DNA from 2 places in the Mesorhizobium sp. RCAM 06353 genome. Region 2 is predicted to be linked to the other one. Evidence: riboswitches for the same ligand, from Rfam matches in the RefSeq annotation. Region 2 holds a riboswitch; the other holds the start of a gene.

Region 1 (7,923 bases), 2.4 Mb from region 2:
GAATTCGGCGCTATCAGCCCGTTGCCAGATGGCCAGGTCGTCTTCCTCGCTGCGCTGCGAACCGTCATAGGCGAGCTGGTGCAGGTCGATGTCGCCAAGGTTGCCCTTGAAGAAGTTCATCGAGCGCAGCGACGCCAGTCTCGTCCGCAGATATTGCGGGCTGACGCCGGTGGCGATCTGCCAGTTGCCGTCACGCAGCACGTCGAAGGCCGTTTGCATGTCCTGCGGCCGCACCAATATGTCGATGTCATGTGCCACTCGGCCGCGCTGTGCGGACGCGTTCAAGGCGATGCGGCTGGCGCCCTTGATCAGCATCACCCTGCAGCCGGCGTCGGCCATCGCCTTCAGCGCCGGTTCGGCTTCGCGCATCGCCATGCGCGATTTGGTCCACAGCATCTTCTGCAGGCCGACGAGGCGCGGATAAGCGGAATGACCGGCCAGCTTCCTGCCGAACCTGTCGGAGATCGCGGCCAGCAGCCGGTGCTCGCGGAACGAGACGTGATCGATATCGTTCTCGTCCAGCCAGCGCCCGGCGCAAGCGGCGGCAGCGTCCTCGTCGGGAAGAAGTGCGGCCTTGAGCAACTGGTCGAGCCCGCCCGTTGGCCATGACCAGCCATAGTCCGGGAAGCGACGCTCGATACGGCGAATATCAGCCATCAGCTCGAGCCGGTCTTGTTCTGCGCCCGCCGCAGCATTGCGAGCCGTGCCACCTCGAGATAGCCGCGGTCGCGGGCCGCATCGCGCCCGTAGGACAGGCTGCCCGGCCGGATGCGGCGCAGCGCCAGCGCTTCGTCCAGCATGTCGAGAGCAAGGCCCGCCTCGCGCGCCCTGGCGATCCAGTCGATCATTTCGCCACGGCCGCCCGGCGGATCGACGATGGGTCCAACCGTCCCGGCGACCTCGCGGCGGATCATCATCGTGGTCCGCGACCAGCCGGGCACGGCCGCGGCCTCGGGCATGTCGGGCCGGTCGTTGCGGAAATTCCGCCAGTGACAGAAAACCCCCGATGTCGCGGGACATCTCTCGAGATGCGCCAGCTGTTTCTCGATCTTGCTCGGCAGCCAGAGGTCGTCCGCATCGAGCGTCGCGATGAGCGGTGTCGACAGCGCCGCAATGCCCCTGGTCGTGGCGCTGCCAGGCCCGGCATTTGCCTGGCTGAGCAAGCGCACCGGCAGTTCCGTTCCGCCGATCGCTGAGGCCAGATCGTCTGTCGAACCATCGTCGACGATGATCACCAGCTCAGGCCGCACCGTCTGGGCGGCGACCGATAGCAGCGTCTCGGCGATGGTGCCGCTGGCGTTGAAGGCCGGGATGACGACGCCGTAGTTCCACATGCTACGTGAAACGCCAATTGGCGAGTTCCTTGACATCGAAGATGCCTTCGATCCCGCACAGTGAAGGGTCGGCCTTGCGCCGTTTCATCGATTTGTGGATGGCCCGCATGAACTCCCTAAGGGATGTGTCGGCCTGCTTCGTCATGTTGCCGGGGTGACGTCTGTAGTAAAGCGCAACGGTATCCGGCATGACGAATTTTGGGCCGCTTTCAAAGGTGCGCAGCAGGTAATCGGTGTCTTCGGCCTGGCTGAAGGCCTCGTCGAAGCCACCGATCCGGTCGACGAGCTTGCGCGAGAAAATCGCCGCCGACAGATGAATTCCCCGCACGGTCATGAAATGGCTGTCAGGCCCGGGTTCCAGCCTGTCGTCGTCGATGCCGTCGACCAGCATCATGAGGGAATAGGTGAGCTCGAGACCGGGGTCGGCCTGAAAGCAGGCGACATCGGCCTTGAATCGTCCGGCAGGCGAGACATCGTCCGAATCGAGGAACGACACGAGCTCCGTTTCCGGTTTGAGCAGCCTGAGACCGGCATTGCGGGTTCGGGTCACGCCCATATTCTCTTGCCGGAACAGGCGGATGCAGGGGTTCTCGGCCATCATCGAACGCACCGCCTCCGCCGACCCGTCGGTCGAGCCGTCGTCGACGACGATGATGTCGAGATCGGCGGCATCGCGCTGCCGCAGCAGTGAGCGCAAAGCCGAAACGACATAGCGTTCGCGGTTGTAGACGGGCATGATCACGCTCAGCTTCACGAAACAACTCGTGTTAGAAAATCCGCAACAGTGCCGGCAATCTCCTCGGGACGTGTTCCCAAGGACAGGCGGTAGCTTGGCAGCAGGCGGGTGAGATCGCCGAAGAAACGGAAGCCGCTTTCACGTTCCCCCGGCATCTGCATGATGCCCGACGGTGCCAGTGCTATCATGGCGTCTCGACGCGACACCGGCACGACCGTACTCGTCTCGCCACCGCCGATATGTGGCACCACCAGCGCAACGATGTCCAGCTCTGCTGGCACCGGCCGTGGCGCGATGTCGGCAATGTGAAACGTGTGCTTGCCTTGCCAGTTCAAGGGGCTGTCGATCCTCAGCCGCTGCTTCAGGCCCAGCCGCGCGAAACCTTGCGGGTCCTGCTTCAGCGTGGAAAACAGAGGCCGCGCGGTCACGCCGGCGCCGAGATCGATCAGCACATAGTCATCGCCGACGCTGTCCAGCCCGTTGAGCAGGCCGGCGGCGACGGTGCCGGATTTGCCGGCGCCGCCTGCACCCGCCAGCAGCACGCCCTTGCCTTTGGCCCCGAGCGTGCCGGCATGGGTCAGCCGCATGCCGCGCGCCGCATACTCCCAGTGCAGGAAGGCCCGCAGCGGGGCTGTCGGCTCCCAGGGCGGAAAGGCATCGGGCGAGGTCATCAGCTGGACGCCGACGCGGCGTTGCGGATCGTAGACCTGCCAGAAGTCCAGATCGTGAAAATAGTGGCCACGCAGCTCCGCTTCGGCGAGCCGTTCGGCAAAGCCGTATTCGGTGAAATGCGCGTCGCCCCACCGTGCCGGCTCAGGGATGCCGTCAATGCCGGGATGAACGGTGAAGATGCGGCATGTCGATGGCTCCGCCTGGTCATCCTCGGCCTCCACGAAGGCGTTGCCAAGCGCCTCCGCAAGCACACCGGTACCGACATGCGCGGTCAGCTCCAGCCGGGGCAGGCGGACCGTCCGCGTGGCCGGATAATGTGTGGCTTCAGCAGCGGTGATGAGATACCGGGCATAATCCGGCAAGGTTTCGAGCGTGACGCGCGGCATCCTGCGCCCCTATCTCTGACGCAGCCGGCTCGTCAGGATGCCTGCTTGACCGCCGGCCAGCCGAGGGGTTCCTCGACCTCGTGGATGGGATCCACGATGATCAGGTCGGCGAGGTCGTCGTGAATACTCACCTTGAGCGGCTCGTTCGTGGCGGCAAGCTCGGCAGCCAAATCGCCCGGCAGCGGTTGCGACGCTGCTTCCGAGCGCACCAGCAACCCCAGTTCGAGCAATTGCGAGATGAAGTGTGCGAGTTCAGCGGCGCCCAGTGTCGAACCGCCGGCGGTGAGCCCGGTCAGGGCCTGGGCATCGACCCCCGACGAGAGCGCCTGCCAGACCCTGCTGCCGGAATCGGAGAAGCCGAAATACTTGCCGTTCGCGAGGTTCAGCACCACGGCTTCGCCGTCGAAGGATTCGAAGACGATGTCCCTGCTCGCAACCGCATAGGCGTTGCTATCACGCATCATTATTGCCCCGCTTTGCAAATCCCGTCCCTCCAGCAGGATCGCTTCCACCGACAACGCCTGTAAACGCTCGGTTCTTCGTTGGCAAGGCAAGCGGTGCCGGCAAGACGTCGGCCATTTTTGGGGATCAGCTGGATCGCGAACCGTTCACGCTTCGATTTCGAGAGCCGACAACGGCTTCGAGCAACAGGCGAGGATGAAGCCGTCGTCGATTTCGTGATCGAGGATGCCGCCATTGTGGCTCATCTCGACCGCGCCGGAGACTTTCTTCACCTTGCAGGTCCCGCACAGGCCGAACTCGCAGGCCGCCGGGATCCGCACGCCCGAAGAGCGCGCGGTCTGCAGCACGGTCTGGCCGGCAACGCACTCGGCGTCGACGTTCGAAAGCGCGAAGCGGATCGGTGTTTTGGCTTCGACCGGAACGGCGTCACCGTCTCCAGCCGGCAATGCGAACGGTGCCGGGATTTCCTCCACCGCGGGCGCGGCAAAGCTCTCCTGGTGGTATTTCGTCATATCGAAGCCGGCGGCGTCCAGCATGCCGCGCACGGCGCGCATGAAGGGATCCGGACCGCAGCAGAAGATCTCGCGTTCGCGGAAATCGGGCGCCAGCAGCGGCAACCGGATGGCGTCGATGCGACCCATATGGCCGTACCAGCCCTCGCGGCTTGATCGCTCCTCGATCATGAAGCCGAGCGACAGGCCCGGCATATGGCCGCCGAGCAGCTCAAGTTCCTTGCGGAAGATGATCTCTTCGGCGCGCCGTGCGCAGTTGACGAAGCCGACATCGGTCCATGGCGCGCAGTCGTTCAGCCAGCGCAGCATCGACATCATCGGCGTCACGCCGGAACCGGCCGAAATGAACAGATATTTGGCCGCCGGGTGGCTGTGCAGCGAAAAGTCGCCCGCCGGCCCATAGGCCTTGACGTGCGAGCCGGGCTTCAGATGATCGAACATCCAGCGCGTGCCGATGCTGCCGGCCTGCGCCTTCACCGTCACGGCGATCGAGAATGGTCGCGACGGCGAGGACGACAGCGTATAGGTGCGCATCAGCGGCCCGTCCGACGTCGGCAGTTCCAGCGTCACGAACTGGCCCGGCTTGTAGCGGAACCAGGTCTGGTTGTCGGAGCGGAAGGTGAAGGTCTTGACGTCAGGCGCCTCGTCGCTGACGCCGATCACTTCCAGCACCTGCAGCCTGTCGTTCCAGGGCGCCATCTGGTCGAGATGGCGATAGAGGCCAAGATCAGTCATCGCGTTCATCCCTCAACCTCTCAGGCGACACTGCGCAGAGCCGGCCTGCCGTCTCCAGCAAGGCGCGGGCCGATGAAGCGCGCGTACCAGTCGACGAACTGGATCACGCCGCCCTCATGGAGTTCGGAATAGGGGCCGGGTTCATAGGCCGGCGACAGGATGCCGAAGGCGTTTTCCTCGACGATGCGGCGGTCCTGGTCGTTGGTCTCGGTCCAGACATGGGTGAGTTCGGCAAGATCGTAATCAACGCCCTCGACCGCATCCTTGTGAACCAGCCATTTGGTCGTCACTGCCGTTTCCGTGGCGCTGATCGGCAGCACGCGGAAGGTGACGGCATGGTCGATGAGGATATGGTTCCAGGTCGTCGGATAGTGATAGTGCATCAAGGTGCCGATACGGTCGGCGGAGACTGTGTCGGAGAGGTTCTTCTTCACCGCCCGCTTGCCGGTCATGGTGTAGCTGACGGCATCGCGCAGCAGCGGCGCGCGGGTGGCGCGGTATTGCCCGGCCGGGTCGATACGGAACTTGCTCGGCAGGCCGGCTGCCTCGCATTTCGCCCAATGCGCCAGCATCTCCGGGTCGCTGTCGGCGCCTTGCACACCGGTCACTGTCGGGGCTTCCGGGAAGGTCTTGCACAGCTCCGGATGATTGCCGGCGCAATGGTAGCACTCGCGGTTGTTTTCCCAGACCAGCTTCCAGTTGCCCTTTTCGACGATGGTGCTTTCGAAGGCTATCTTCGCTTCGCTGAGCCGGTGCGGCTTGAGATAGGGCTCGATCATCGCCCGCATCGGTGCGAAGTCGGCGGGCTCCTTGGCCAGGCAGATAAAGATATAGCCGGCCACGCTTTCGCAGGCGACCGGCTTCAGGCTGAACTGGCTCTTGTCGAAACCATCTGCCATCTGGCGGGCAAACAGCAGCCTTCCGTCCAGCTCATAGGTCCACTGGTGATAGGGACAGACCAGTTTGGCGGCCATGCCCTTGTCGGTGTTGCAGACGCGGCTGCCGCGATGGCGGCAGGAATTGTGAAAGGCGTTGATCTTGCCTTGCTGGTCGCGCACCAGCACGACCGGATAGTCGCCGATCTGTACGGTGATGAAGCTGCCGGGCTTCGGCAGTTCGCAATCATGGCCGATGAACAGCCAGTCGCGATACCAGATCAGCTCCATGTCCAGTTTGAAGAAATCGGGATCCGTGTAGAAGGGCTGCTCGAGCGAGAAGCCGTCCCTGCGGCTGTTCAAGAGCCTCAGCATGTCGTTGCGCGTATCCATGTCCTGTCCTCATACTTCAAGGACTGAACTGGTGGTGATTGAGGAAGGATTAGGCGCAGACCGGCGAAAGCCGACATGCGCCATCCGCCTCTTGACCGCCCACCGCGATCAGTCGAGTTCTAGAAATCTCGGGCTGGTTTCCGGGCTCTGGAGTGTCCTTGCGGACGATCGCGACACCTTCCCAGGCTTTCGCCCAGTGGTCTCCCGTTGCGACTTGAACTCCACCACCGTTGCGGGGGCAGCGCCGGATTCTGACCGGCTTCCCAATTCTCCGCTCCATCGTCACGAAGCGGCACCTGAGATGACGTGATCTAATCACGACAGCGCTTGCGACATCGGCATGAAAGCGACATCGCATCCATGTGGCGCGACACGCATGCACAATGATCGGGTCAAGAACCGCGGTCGCAAAATCGTCGCGGTGACGGCTGTACCGGCTATCAAAATCGATCCGGAACGGGGGAAAAAAGGTTAACGGTTTCGAAAAGTGACTATTAGCAGATTCTAAAATCGAACCGAACGGTTCGTTTCTGTTGACGGTGCGTGCAGGACGGTGTGAACGCTGAGCCTCCGATACAGTTGGTGATCGCAGCGCTGGTTTTGACTAACGGTTTGATATCAAAACGAAAAATGTTCGCCAAAGAGGGCCCTGGTACAATTTCAAGTGGTGGATACTTGGTCCACACGGAACAACTTCGTGATTGGAAACGGCCAGCTGGCTTTCCCACATCGGGGCTGTCCGAACGACGCGATTTTAATCCCAAGACACGCCGCTAGACGGACGGAAAAAATACTGGAGTACCCAAAATGAAAAAGATTGTTCTCACTGCCGCCGCCCTTCTGGCCATTTCCGGCAGCGCCTTCGCTGGTAGCGACCACTATGGTTCGAATGCCCCTGCAGCCACCGCTGCTGTCGACAGCTCATACACCGCTTCGGTCAAGAAGTCGGAACCGGCTGCTCAGACGCCTGTCCAGGGCGCCGACCGCAACCTCTTCGGCAACAACTAACAGCCGATCCCCAGCAGGCGGCGGGCTTGGTTCGCCGCCCTGGCGACACTTGAAGAATTCAGGAGACTTGAAATGAAGAAGATCATCCTTGCTGCCGCCGCCGTTCTGGCGATCTCCGGCAGCGCTTTCGCCGGCAGCGACAATTACGGCTCCAACGGCGCCAACCAGCCCGCCGCGACTTCGGTTGACAACTCGCGCACGGCTTCGATCCGTGAAAGCGGCTCGCCAGTCTACAAGCTGCTCAATTCGTCGGGCGACGCACAGAAGTCCGCGCCTCAGGGCAGCGACCGGAACCTCTTCGGCAACCACTAACAGCCGAAGCCAATTCCAAAAAGAGCGGCGGGCCATGCCCGCCGCTCTTTTTTGCGCCGTCGAGACGGGTTCTGTCTTAAGCCGCTTTTGCTTCCGGCTTCTGGAGTGCGAAGGAATGTCCGTCCGTGTCGAAGATATGCAGGTCTTCGCCATTGGCGCTCAGCCGCAACGTCGAGCCGCGCTTGACCTCGACGTTGCCAGGCAGCTTGGTCACCAGCGGCAGGTCGGCGCGGCCGATGTCGACATAGACCAGCTGAACCTCGCCGAGTTGCTCGACATAGTCGACTGTTCCCTCGAACAGATAATCCGCGCCGGTGGCGATGATCAGGTCCTCCGGCCGCACGCCGAAGCTTACCGCCGCACCCTTCGCCGAGGCAGGCGTGGCAATCGGCACCGTAGCCTTGCGCCCGCCGACATGGCTGACGACGGTCGGGTTGCCGGTCTTGTCGATTGTCGCCGGCAGGATGTTCATGGCTGGCGAGCCGATGAACTGGGCGA
Region 2 (7,923 bases):
AAAGCACCGCCCCGAACAGCGCACAGCTTGCGACCAGGCGCCGATGCAAGGGACCCGCCAACGGCCGCGCCAGATGCGGAATCATCAGCCCGACAAAACCGATCACCCCGGCGACCGAGACGAGAATTGCCGTCGAGAAGGCGGCGACGAGAAACGTCGTCCTGCGCATCCGCGCCACTGGCACGCCAAGGCTTTCGGCGGCGTGTTCGCCGGCTAGAAAGGCATCGAGCCAGCGGTGGTTCCACAGCGCATAGGCCAAAATGGTGCCCGCGCCCAGAGCGCCGAGCCAGATATTGTCCCAGCGTGCCAGGCCAAGGCCGCCCATCGTCCAGAACAGGACGGAGTGGGCGGCACGCTGGTCGCCTGCGAAGACCAGATAGTTGGTCAGGGCGGTGAACATGAAGGAGACGGCCAGGCCGGCAAGGATCAAACGTTCTGGCCCCTGCCCCTTCACCCGCGCCACCAGCAAAAGTACGACGAAAGCGGCAAGTATGCCGCCGGTGAAGGCGGCAACCGGCAAGGTCCAGATGCCAAAACTGTCACCAAAGATGGTGATGACGGAAACAGCACCTGCGGCAGCCCCCGACGACAGGCCGAACAGGAAGGGATCGGCAAGATCGTTGCGGGTCACCGTCTGCAGCAAGGCGCCTGTTATGCCGAGACCGCCGCCGACACAGACCGCCAGGATGGTGCGCGGCAGCCTGAGATCGACGACGATCTTGCCGACCGGACCCGACACCTGGTGCCCGTTCAACCCGACAGCATGGCCAAGCGAGGCGATGACGTCGGTCAGAGGTATCAGCGTCGAACCATAGGCGATCGACAGCAGCACGAGGGCGACGACCGCCGCCGTGCCCGCCGCCATCGCCAGCGCGAATGCCTTGTGCCCTGAAAGCGCACCGGATTCATGCCCGCGGACAAGAAGCATCAGAACGCTTCCGGATGCATCGCCTTGGCGATCTTGGCGATCGCTTCGATGTTCGCCGGCCCAGGCGTCAGTTCGGCATAGCGAAGGGCCACGAAGCGCTCATTCTTGACCGCGTCGGTCTCTTTCATCGCCGGATGGGCCTTGAGGAAATCGAGCAGTTTCTTGTAGCCGCCACCATCCTGGTAATCGAGCAGGATGAGGAATTGCGGATTGCGCGACGCCACCGTTTCCCAGTCGGTGTTGCCCCAGCTGGTGTCCATGTCGGCCATGATGTTGTCGCCGCCAGCCGCGGTGATCATGGCGCTGGGAATGGCGAATTTTCCGGCGGTGAACGGCTTGTCCTCCCCGGAATCATAAAGGAACACCCGTGTTCCCCTGGCGCTGCCGACTTTCGCGGTGATGTCAGCCAGTTGCGCCTTCCAGCCGGCAACAAGCTTCTCCGCTTCGGCGTCCTTGCCAAAAATCTTGCCCAGCTTTTCGACGTCGCCATACAGAAGGTCCATCGAGGCGGCCGGCCTGGTCTTGTCGAGATGGACGCAGCTTTCGGTCAGCACCAGCGTCTTGATGCCGTGCGGCGCGAGCGTGTCGGGCGTCACGTCGCCGCCCGGCTTCATGCCATAGTACCAGCCGGCGAAGAAGAAATCGGGTTCGACCGCGACGAGGTTTTCGAGCGTCGGGTATTTTGGCGCCAGTTCGGGAATAGAACCTTGCTCGGCCTTGAATTCGGGACCGACCTTGTACCATCCGGTGATGCCGGTCAGGCCGACGATCGACGGCTGCAGCTTCAGCGCGAAGGCCATCTCGGCCATGTTGAGATCGTGGATGACGGCGCGCTTGGGTGGCGCGTCGAAGGTCAACGACTTGCCGCAGCTGTCGACGGTGACGGGGAAGGCGAAGGCCGTCGAGGCCAGCAGCGAGAGGACGAGCGACAAAGCGAGACGTTTCACGGATTTTGCACCTTGGTTGAACAGCGGCGGATGACGGATGGTTTTGATCAGGATGGCGGCGCGGCGCGGTTCGGAACATCGAACACCGTCAGTTCGCGATCCTCGGTGGGATGGCGCAGGCGAAACACGTCGACGCCGAAAATCTCGCGGATCAGTTTTTGGGTCAGCGCTTCGCGCGGTGCCGCCAGCACATGCAGCCGGGCTTCGTGCATCACCGCGACCCTGGTGGCGAAGGGCGCTACCAACGCCAGATCGTGCAGCACGGCGATCACCGTCATGCCGAAGCCGGCCACAAGTTCAATAAGCTCGCCTCGGGCGCGCGGGTCGAGATGGTTGGTCGGCTCATCGAGGAACAGCACTTTCGGTTCCTGTGCGATGGCGCGCGCCAGCTGGGCGCGCTGGCGTTCCCCGCCCGACAGCGAGCCGATGCTGCGGCCAAGCAGCGGCAACAAGCCGGTCCGGCGCAGCGCGTCCACGACAATGTCGCGTTCCTCGCTCCTGCGCCTCAGGCCGGCATGCGGGACGCGGCCAAGCTCGACATAGTCGATCACCGCCAGCCGCGGATCCGGCTGGTCGGTCTGGCCGACGACGGCGATGTGCAATGCCCGTTCGGCGGTCGAGATCCTGTCGAGGCGGCGCCCACCAAGCTTCATCTCGCCGGAACTTGGCCTGAGCATGCCCGACAGCATGCGCAGCAGCGTCGTCTTGCCGGCGCCGTTGGGGCCGATAATGGCGAGGCGATCACCAGCGGCAACGGACAGGCTGACCGCATGGACCAGAGCCCGGCCATTCGCTGTCGCGCCGAGGTCGCGGGCTTCGAGGAGTGGCGTTGTCATCGGTTCCCATCCACAGGCTTGGCCGGTGCCGGGATACGGGCCAGCGTCTTGCCGGCCAGTCGCGGCGGACGTTGTCCGGAATTGCACCAGCCGTCTGCCAGCGATGCATAGAGCCTGGCAAATCGCACGAGATCGCCGGCGTCGGCCTCGGCGTCGATGGAGCCGAAGAGATAGGCGGCCTTGCCCGGCGCCTGGAAGGCTACCGTCAGCGGTCGCGCGCAGCCCGCCATGCATTCGACGCCTTCAACCGTGAAGCCGAGCGCCACAGCGGGTTCATGGTGGGCCGCGAGCCGGGACCGCAAATCGGCGCATAGGCTTTCGCCCGACCTGATCCCTGTCGGAACGTCACGGCAAAGCGTGCACACGATGATGCGATGATCGATGGCGCCGTCCAACTTTCCGTCACTTTCCAAAACTGGCGACGGAAGGATGTTGGCGAGCCGGCCGACAAGACCGACGTCCACGTTTCCTCCCGGCACACCCCGTCCGGTCAACTCAGTGATGGCAGGTCTCCTGGCTCGCGGGTCTCGGCTCAATCCTGCCTTCCCAGCCTTGCCGGCCAGTGGCATGTCGGATCTTGCTCACCGCTTACAGTTGCGGGGGCAGCCACGGTCTCGACCTTGAGGGTCTCACCGTGTTCCCTTTTCACCCCTTGCCTTTCGGCGCGGGGACCATCACCGGGCCATCGTAGTTTTGCCCCGAGCGCATCGCAACGATTCTTTTCGACTGGTCCTGTCACCATCGCGGCACCGGCATCCTGCGGCCTCATCAGATAGCGGCTTGCTATATCTCTATCTGTAATGTAATAACAGAACGATTTAAGAGATTCCCTCTGTTGATGTCAATCCCTTGCCACAACCCTTCGAACTATCGCTGAAGGTTGCGGACGCAGACGGGGCGGAGTTCACGTGAACTCCGCCCCGGATCGGATAGTCTGCAGGCAGACGTGCTTACTTACCTGACAGCTGCTTGGCGTTCTCTGGCGTGATCGCTGTCGTCTCGACAGTGACCGTCGTATCCACCGAAGTGGCGCAATCAAGCAAGATTTTCTTCGACATCTCGATCGCTTCCTTCGCACCTGTCGGGTAGGTGAAGGTCGCCGCCCAGTCACCCTTGGCGACGGCTTCGATGCCGCCTGCCGGGCCTGGCAAGCCATCAGTACCGATGATCTTAACGTCCTTGCCGGCGCCCTTGGCGGCAAGCAGCGCGCCGGCCGCCATCATGTCGTTCGAGGCGTAGAGCACCTTGATGTCGGGATGCGCCTGCAACATGGCCGAGAAAGCGGTCTGGGCTTTATCCGGCACCCAGTCGGCGGCCTGCTCGGCGACGACCTGGATCTTGGCATTCTCCTTGACGCCGTCCTTGAAGCCATTCAGCCGCTCGACGGCCGGTGTGGAGCTTGGCAATCCTTCGAGCACCGCTGCTTCGCCGCCCTCCGGCAGCAAGGTCTTGGCGGTGTATTTGCCCGCTTCGAGCGCGATCTTGTAATTGTCGCCGCCGATGAAGGCGGTGTAGTCCTTGCCGGGATCGCCGACCGTCTTGCGGTCGAGTTCGATGACCGGGATGCCGGCATCCATGGCGCGCTTCACCGCCGGTGTCAGCGGTGCCGCCTCGAAGGGCGAGATCAGCAAGAGATCGACTTTCTGGGTGATGAAGTTGTCGACCTGCGAGGTCTGCGTGTTGACGTTGCCAGCGCCGTCGGCGATCTGCAACGTGAAGCCCGGCACTTCCTTGGCGGCCGCCGTCAGCTCGTCATTGACATGCTGGCGGTAGGGCTCGGCATTGTTCGCCTGTGAAAAGCCGATGATGAACTGGCCGTCTTTGGCGCAGGCCTTGACCAACGGTTCGGCAGCCTGGGCGGCTCCCGCGATGCACAGGCCGGCACCTGCCAGGAGCACGGCCTTGAGGGTGCGGCTTTGTCTTATGGTTTTCATATTCACTCTCCTCCTCGTCGGGCCGGGGGGCCAGACCTTGGTTGACTGACTTCCACTTGCTGCCGCCTTCCTCCTAACGACCCAAACCCTCGCGGCGGCGAACGAGGGATTGAATGACTGCCGCCAGCACGATGATCGCGGCGGTCGCGAGCAGTTGAATGGCGGGTGTGATGTTGTTGAGCTGAAGGATGTTGGCCAGCGCGCCGAGCATGATGGTGCCGGCCACGGTGCCGACCATCGAGCCGGCGCCGCCGAACAGGCTGGTGCCGCCGATGACCACGGCGGCGATCGCCGTGAGCTCATAGCCCATGCCGTCATTGGCGCTGCCGAAATTGAACTGGCCGGCATGAACGATACCGGCAAGAGCGGCGGCAAAGCCGGTGATCGCATAGACCGAGATCTTGACCATGGAGACGGGCACGCCGGAAATGCGCGCCGCGCGCTCATTGCCGCCGACGGCGAAGACATAGCGGCCGAAGCGCGTGGTGTTGAGCACGATGGTTGCGATCGCGGCAAAGACGATGAAGACGATGGTGGCGACTGGCACGGTGTTGTTGAACAGCCGCTCGCCGAGGATCGCAAAAACCGGCGGTGCCAGGCCCGGCCCGTCGCCATAGGAAATGTTGATGTACTGATTGCCCGACACGACAAGCGCCAGGCCGCGTGCCGCCTGCAAGCCGGCGAGCGTGACGATGAACGGCTCCAGTCGGAACCGGGTGGAGATGGTGCCCTGGATCGCACCGAAGACGATGCCCATGATGAGCACGGCGAGGATGGTGGGGACCAGCCCGAAGCCGCCAGAGATCATCATCGATGCGGTGACGACACTGGACAGCCCAAGCACCGCGCCAACCGAAAGGTCGATGCCGGCCGTGATAATGACGAAGGTCATGCCGATGGCGATGATGCCGGTCTCCGACACCGCGCGCACGATGTTGGCGATGTTGTCGGGGTCGAGGAACAGGATCGCTCCGTGACGGCGCGGCGAGAAGATGACACCGCCGATCGCCACCAGTACCAAGCCGATCAGGCTTTGGAAGCGCACGATCAGCGCCAGCGGATCGCGATGCGCCGGTGCCGCAGCCACCGGGCCGCCTGCTTCCGAAATCTTCTGTTCAGACATCAGGCCTCCCTGCCATTTGCCGCGGCAAGCACCGTGTGCTCGTCGACGCCGCCGATGAATTCCGCCACATTGCGCCCCTGGCGCAGCACCACGATGCGGTCGCAGAGACCGATCAGTTCCGGCATCTCGCTAGACGCGACCAGGATGCCGAGCCCTTGCGCCGCCAACTGCCTGAGCCGCGCGTAAATCTCGCCCTTGGCGCCGACATCGACGCCGCGCGTCGGCTCATCGAGCAGCAGCAGCCTTGGATTGCCGAGGATCTCCTTGGCCAGCACCACTTTCTGCTGGTTGCCGCCGGACAGCGCGCCGACAGCGATGTCGGGATTCTTCGGCCTGATGTCGAACTGGCCGAAGGACTGCTTCACCGCCTCCGCCTGGCGGCGCTGAGACATCAGGCCGAACGGCGAGATGCGGCGGATCACCGACATGACCAGGTTGAGGCCCACAGCCATTCTGAGCATCAGACCGCTGCCACGCCGGTCGTCGGTGACGAAGGCAATGCCGGCCGCGCGGGCCGCCGCGATCGAATCCAGCCTTACGGGCCGGCCGTCGATGGCGACCTCGCCTTCCCAACGGCCGGACAGACCGGTGCCATAGAGCGCACTCAGCAGCTCGGTACGCCCTGCCCCCATGATGCCGGCCAGTCCGACGATCTCGCCGGCCTTGACGTCGAGCGAGATGCCGGCCGGCGGCTGCCATCCGGCGCTTTCGTGGGCGAGCCTGAAGCGCGCATCGCGCAAGCTGAGTAACGTCTTGCCGGCCGCCCTTGACCGTTCGGGATAAAGCTCGTCCAGCGGCCGCCCGACCAGAAGCCGGACCAGCTCGGCCTGCGGCGCACGCGGCTCGGTGACGCCGGCGACACGACCGTCGCGCATAACCGTCACCCGGTCGGCGATCTGCGGCACTTCTTCGAGGCGATGCGAGATGTAGACGATGCCGACGCCGCTGGCGGCGAGCTTACGCATGATGTCGAACAGCCTGTCGACCTCGCCTACCGTCAGTGCCGCCGTCGGCTCGTCCATGATCAGCACACGCGACGCGTAGGACAGCGCCTTGACGATCGCCACGACCTGGCGCTGGCCGATCGACAGGTTCGCCACCATGCTGGCCGGATCGATGGCCATCTCGATGGCCTCGAGCCGCTTGCGGGCCTCGCTGCGCATCGTCGACACATCAAGGAAGCCGCCAGACCGCATCAGTTCGCGGCCGAGGAACAAATTGGCGGCGACGTCGAGCGTCGGCACTAGGTCGAGTTCCTGGAATATGGTGGCGATGCCGGCCGCTTGCGCCTCGCGCGGGTTGTTGAAGGTGACCGGCTTGCCGTCGATGTGGATGGTGCCTTCATCGGCCGTGTAGACGCCCGACAACAGGTTCATCAGCGTGGATTTGCCGGCGCCGTTCTCGCCGAGCAGCGCGTGGATCTCGCCGGCCTTCAAGTCGAAGTCGACGCCGCGCAGCGCCTGGACGCCGCCGAAGCGTTTGACAGCACCGGTAACGGAAAGCAGCGGCGCGCTCATGCTGACCCCATGGGGGCTGACCTCATCGAGTCCGGCCTCGCGCAGGACTCTCGGACCTGCAGCGCCGCCTGTAGCCGCACCGACTGTGGCTCCAGGCCGGTAGATGCAATGCGGGCGCACAGCAAGGCTGCCGCCTGCCGTCCGATCTCGGTGCAGGGTTGCGCGACCAACGTCAGCCGCGGCTCGAAGCAATCGGCCCATTCGAAGTCGTCGAAGCCGGCGAGCGAGAGATCTCCCGGTATTGAGAGGCCCCGTTCTCGAATCGCCCGCACCGCCCCGATCGTCGTCATGTTGTTGCCCGTGACCAATGCGGTGGGCGGCGACGGCAGGGACAGGATCGCATGGGTCGATGCCGTCGCACTCGCCGTGTCGACATTATCCGGCGAGACATAGTGCGGCAGGCACTCAAGTCCATTGGCGGCGAGCGAGACGCGAAAGGCCTCGATGCGTTCGCGGGTTGTCGCCAGCCCCGGCTGGCCAGCGATGTAGCCGATGCGCTTGTGGCCGTAGGAGGCGACATGATCGATCAGCGCGCGCATCGACGACTGGTTCTCGACACCGATCTGGTCGAAGCGCTCGTCGGCGAAGCGGTCGATGAGCACGCAAGGCAGCTTCTTTTCGGCGAGATATTCGATGGC

Evidence for each region. A riboswitch is a leader RNA that binds a small molecule or an ion and turns the genes downstream of it on or off. The one in region 2 is predicted to bind cobalamin.
Region 1: it holds a riboswitch for cobalamin, as region 2 does, so the genes downstream of both, AC56QX_RS03530 (aromatic ring-hydroxylating oxygenase subunit alpha) here and AC56QX_RS27140 (DUF1636 family protein) in region 2, are expected to answer to the same signal.

Annotation. Positions count from the first base shown of each region.
Region 1 covers NZ_CM185031.1:793,715-801,637, reverse strand. Annotated here, with positions in the region: gene AC56QX_RS03560 (nucleotidyltransferase family protein) at 1-657, opposite strand, end outside; gene AC56QX_RS03555 (glycosyltransferase family 2 protein) at 657-1,334, opposite strand; gene AC56QX_RS03550 (glycosyltransferase family 2 protein) at 1,336-2,088, opposite strand; gene AC56QX_RS03545 (serine kinase) at 2,085-3,128, opposite strand; gene AC56QX_RS03540 (PqqD family protein) at 3,161-3,640, opposite strand; gene AC56QX_RS03535 (FAD-binding oxidoreductase) at 3,737-4,837, opposite strand; gene AC56QX_RS03530 (aromatic ring-hydroxylating oxygenase subunit alpha) at 4,858-6,105, opposite strand; cobalamin riboswitch at 6,220-6,420, opposite strand; gene AC56QX_RS03525 (DUF680 domain-containing protein) at 6,913-7,113, shown strand; gene AC56QX_RS03520 (DUF680 domain-containing protein) at 7,186-7,425, shown strand; gene AC56QX_RS03515 (ABC transporter ATP-binding protein) at 7,502-7,923, opposite strand, start outside.
Region 2 covers NZ_CM185031.1:5,583,355-5,591,277, forward strand. Annotated here, with positions in the region: gene AC56QX_RS27125 (FecCD family ABC transporter permease) at 1-928, opposite strand, end outside; gene AC56QX_RS27130 (ABC transporter substrate-binding protein) at 928-1,875, opposite strand; gene AC56QX_RS27135 (ABC transporter ATP-binding protein) at 1,923-2,711, opposite strand; gene AC56QX_RS27140 (DUF1636 family protein) at 2,708-3,175, opposite strand; cobalamin riboswitch at 3,198-3,402, opposite strand; gene AC56QX_RS27145 (substrate-binding domain-containing protein) at 3,662-4,645, opposite strand; gene AC56QX_RS27150 (ABC transporter permease) at 4,719-5,768, opposite strand; gene AC56QX_RS27155 (sugar ABC transporter ATP-binding protein) at 5,768-7,285, opposite strand; gene AC56QX_RS27160 (LacI family DNA-binding transcriptional regulator) at 7,282-7,923, opposite strand, start outside.